Regions from separate parts of the Metabacillus sp. 113a genome, predicted to be linked through region 2. Evidence: a T-box and tRNA genes for the amino acid it is inferred to sense, from the RefSeq annotation. Region 2 holds a T-box; the other holds one or more tRNA genes.
What was found. A T-box is a leader RNA that pairs with one kind of tRNA and senses whether it is charged. The one in region 2 lies ahead of ACQCVE_RS06605 (valine--tRNA ligase), so its partner is inferred to be a tRNA-Val.
Positions count from the first base shown of each region.

Region 1: it encodes a tRNA-Val, which carries the amino acid that the T-box ahead of ACQCVE_RS06605 (valine--tRNA ligase) is inferred to sense. The anticodon was not compared.

Region 1 is NZ_JBNILJ010000019.1:16,408-18,807, reverse strand. Features, by position in the region: gene ACQCVE_RS17860 (hypothetical protein) at 1-323, opposite strand, end outside; gene ACQCVE_RS17855 (DsbA family oxidoreductase) at 347-982, opposite strand; tRNA gene ACQCVE_RS17850 (tRNA-Val) at 1,127-1,199, shown strand; gene ACQCVE_RS17845 (hypothetical protein) at 1,437-1,877, shown strand; gene ACQCVE_RS17840 (M14 family zinc carboxypeptidase) at 2,345-2,400, opposite strand, start outside.
Region 2 is NZ_JBNILJ010000003.1:62,905-65,304, forward strand. Features, by position in the region: gene ACQCVE_RS06605 (valine--tRNA ligase) at 1-1,307, opposite strand, end outside; T-box leader at 1,353-1,585, opposite strand; gene ACQCVE_RS06610 (hypothetical protein) at 1,746-1,937, shown strand; gene ysxE (spore coat protein YsxE) at 1,965-2,400, opposite strand, start outside.

The DNA.
Region 1 (2,400 bases), on a different contig from region 2:
TAATCCTTTGAAAAAGCCCAGTCGCCTTCTTCATCCCATTCCTCTGCACCCGTTATGTAAAAGCTTATTGTATCGTCTGTCTCATACAATGCAAAGTGCATTGCCTCGATTTCAGCCGGAGGCTTTTTCTGTTGAAGCAGCTCTGTAAGCCATGTTTCAAACTCACGGTAGCTTGATTCGTAATGTTTTTTCATTTCCTGTATGTGCTCTTTTATGCCAAGCTTCCCTGCGCGATCTAAAGTCCATTGCTTTCCGTCATCCAGTCCGTGAACCTGTTCGATCGCATCATAAATGGCATCCGTAAAGGCTTCCGTCTTTGCCATGATTGATTCACTCCCTCTTTATTTCAGCAGCCTTCTGGTCCGCAGGCATTCCCCGGATTCGCTGCGCCGCCAGCCTGTTCTTCGATAGCCTGTTCGATCGCTTCCTTAGAATGAAGTCCCTGAAGCCTTTGATTTCCGATAATGAAAGTAGGTACCGCTTGGATCTCAGCTGATCGCGCATGATTCAGCGCTTCCTTGTGGTCTTGAACATACGTCCCGCCTGTAATTGCATCCTGAAATGCTGCCTCGTTTAACCCAAGCTCACGAGCGATCCCGGTCAGAATATTCATATCTCCAATATTTAAGCCTTCCTGCCAATAGGCCTTATATACTGCATCTACATAAGCGAGTCCCTCTCCGTGCTCCTTGGCAAACTGGTAGCCTTGATGGGCAAGATGTGTATGCGGAACCGGGTCCAGCTCCATCGGCAGCTCCATCTCAACACCAAAGCGCTTAGCTAGAGGCTGTACCGACTGCTGATAAGCCTGCTGAATGTAATCGCTTTTTGGAGACATCGCTTCCATTGGATATGGACGGAGCTCAAAAGGCATAAACTCCACTTCTGCATCCTTTCCCTCCACAGCCTGCTTGAGCGGGGTATCGCCTATAAAACAGAAAGGGCATACAAAATCAGAAAACACCTGAATTTTAACCGTCATTATTGATTCCTCCTCCCAATTGATAGACCTATTGTAGCAAAAGCAGCGAAGAAACACGATTTAAATGAATAACTTGTTGACAGACAAACGGAGTGGAAATATAATAGAGAAAGTCAGCTGAAAGAGGCTGTCATTACATATTGCGATTCCTTAGCTCAGCTGGGAGAGCGCTACCTTGACAGGGTAGAGGTCGCTGGTTCGAACCCAGTAGGAATCATACGTTGAAAGAGTTGCCTTTTGTGGCAGCTCTTTTTTTATGCAGCTAAACTTAATTCGGCCAATCCATCTATTGAAAAATCAAAGTATACGAAGATCTTCACCGTAATAAGCGTTCAATAAGTAGACAAAACCCTGCTATTTTCTCAATTTTAAATAAATAGGCAAATTTCGTTTATTTTTGTAAAAAAGTGGAGTAGTATTCAGTGTGTACCTACGATACTAAAGGAGGAACAACATGAAAAACAAATTTACAGCATTTATTGCTTCCGGGATGTTGCTTTCAGGATTGGCTCTTCCTTGGTCCGCAAGTGCAAATGAAGTCCAAAAGCCTGTTCAGCCGGCAGTTAAAGGTGTTTATTCAGATGAATGGGTGGATGCCGGGATTGAGAGAAGAAGTACGAAGTTTGAAAAATATTCAGCGGGCGCAGTGATTCAAACGCTTGGATTTGCTTTGAGTGTTCCTACAGCCAGCGTGAGCAACTATTTAGCCGGTCTCGTCAATATGGTCGTCTTAGGTGAATACAAAGTCGTTTACTTAAAGGATCATAAGTCTTTCAGAATGGCAGGGGCGACGCTTCAGGTAAAGCATGAGATTGAAGTATACTCAGACAGCCACTATCAAAATAAAATCGGCGAGTATGAAATGATCACGAATGATACGGGCGGACCTAAATAAATGAACGGGAAGAGACTGGAGTGAACTCCAGTCTCTTGTTCTATTAAATGGAAATGAAAGAGAAAAGTAATCTTGGATGTAGATGCAAAATGAGCAGGATGATTGAGCGGATTGGGAGAGAATATTTTCGGTCTTTTTAGTCATTATTTTAAGCAAGTTTTGTTGCCTGGAAGCCGCTTTGGGTGTGCAAGCCACCCGTAATGGTCCTGAGTTGAGCAATTACATGGTTTCAGTTGGCTTTTTGGCTGGCCAAGGGGGCAATTGAATCATATCGACCGAGATTGTATTTTATCGACCTAATTTCGGCCGATATCGGCCGAAATTATTTTTTATCGGCCGAAATTTTATTAAATCGACCGTACTTAACCACATATCGACTATTCGTCAAATTTCGCGGCGGCCAGGAAAGCCCGGCCTTATTTTCTCCTCAGAAACGAAAAAGAGCATCGGAACCGATGCTCTTTTTCCTATTGATTATGAAAGACGGCATTTGAGATGAGTCTGAACAAATAATCTGTATGGT
Region 2 (2,400 bases):
GGCTCATGTCCTACGTGAACTTCTCCTGTTTCATTGTGGTACCATGCAGGAATGCGGTGACCCCACCACAGCTGCCTGGAAATGCACCAGTCCCTGATGTTTTCCATCCAGTGCAGGTAGGTCTTCTCAAAGCGCTCGGGAACAAAATTCACTTTTTCCTCTGATGATTGCAGATCAACGGCTGCATCAGCGAGCGGCTGCATTTTCACAAACCATTGTGTGGACAAATAAGGCTCCACTACCGCCCCGCTTCGTTCACTATGGCCAACGGAATGCGGATGGTCTTCTACGCGGAAGAGGATCCCGTCTTCCTGCAGGTCCTTGACGATTTGCTTGCGGCAAGCGAACCGGTCCATGCCCTCGTATTTTCCGGCTTTATCATTCATTGTTCCATCTTCATTCATGACCAGGATCCTCGGCAGTTCATGACGATTTCCGATTTCAAAGTCATTTGGGTCATGAGCAGGGGTAATTTTAACAGCTCCGGATCCAAAATCCATATCGACATAATCATCGCCTACAATTGGAATCTCTCTTCCTGTGATTGGAAGAGTCACCATTTTGCCGATCAGATGCCTGTATCGCTCATCCTCAGGATGGACCGCAACAGCCGTATCCCCAAGCATGGTTTCCGGACGGGTTGTCGCAATCTCAATATGTCCTGAACCGTCTGTCAGCGGATAGCGCATGTGATAAAAGGCTCCCTGAACATCCTTGTAGATGACTTCAATATCGGACAGAGCGGTTTTCGTAGCGGGATCCCAGTTGATGATGTATTCGCCGCGGTAGATTAATCCCTTGTTATAGAGGGTTACAAATACCTCCCGAACCGCTTTTGACAGCCCTTCATCAAGGGTAAAGCGCTCACGTGAATAATCGAGCCCAAGCCCTAATTTAGACCACTGCTCACGGATATGGGAGGCGTATTCATCCTTCCACTTCCACGTTTCTTCCAAAAAGGCTTCACGGCCCAGCTCATAACGGGATTTTCCCTGCTCCTTAAGCTTTGCTTCCACCTTTGCCTGAGTTGCGATTCCTGCATGATCCATGCCGGGCAGCCATAGCACATCATAGCCCTGCATTCGCTTCATGCGGGTCAGGATATCCTGAAGCGTTGTATCCCATGCATGGCCCAAATGCAGCTTCCCCGTTACATTCGGCGGCGGAATCACAATGGTATATGGCTCTTTATCCTGATTGTTTTCGGCTTCAAAATACTTTCCTTCCAGCCAAAATTGATAGCGGTTTTGTTCTACAGCATTCGGATCATATTTAGTAGACAGGTTAGGCTGCTGATGATCGGTCATTTCCGGTTCCTCCTAAAAGTTGACAAAATAAAAACTCCTCCCATCCAAAAGGACGAAAGGAGCTGATTTCGCGGTACCACCTTTTTTCACGGGAAAACAAAGCCCTTTCCCATGCTCTTAAATGTTTTAACGGCCTCCGCCGGTCTTCCCTACTCAGCTGTTCAGGAACACTGCTCAAGGGCGACTTCCAGATCCGCTTTCCTGAGAAATCTTTCAGCTGATGATTTCTCTCTCTTTAGGCGCGGGGTGCCTGTACTCTTCCCTATCCAAGCTTTTCATCATATTCTTTTATGCTTCTAGTCATAATAGTATTATATAAATGTTTTTTTCGTCAACATCTTCCCCGTTTTTTTATCATCTTATACGTCAAACAGGGCAGGCACAGGCGAGAAAATCGTTCATATGCTGATTATAACTCAAAGATGGAGGTGAATACCATTGCGAAAACGATTTAATTCATACACAGTTCCCCCCTGGGTAAAAGAGATTCGTGTCATTGCTGTCCAGTTTATTCTTCCAATCACCATCTTCCAGGGAATCAGAACCCTCATCTTTCCGACCGCTTTTGATATCATCCTCCTTGCAGCTCTGATTTTTCTTGCCTTATCCTTTCATCTTGGGTGGCTCTAGGCGCAAGAAAGAGGGGTTTCCCCCTCATCATGCCTGAGCCTCGGCATTTTTCTTATTTTCTGTATCGACGATTCTCATCACGAAGTATTCGTTGTTTTTGAAATACCAGTAGGCTTTGATCAAATCCTTGTTTTTTTGAAGCTGGGATGTACTCCTCCCATCCCGGTCAGGCGAGAGAACCGCGCGGTAAAGGGACTCAGGGTACGAAAGGTAGCTGATGAAAAGCGGCATTTCCTCCTTTGCAAAAGGAAAGTTCTTCTGATAGGTGTAGAACCAGTCCACGCACTCCTCACAGCGGATTGGATAGGTGTAAAATGTCTTGTAATAGAATTGCAAAAGATCATTCATCGGAGGGGCCCGGTGCGCTTTTTCAAAATTGATCAAATAGCTTTTCTCGTTTGAATCATACACAACATGCTGGACGGACAGACTGCCGTGGATATAGGAGGTCCGGGCTGTATCC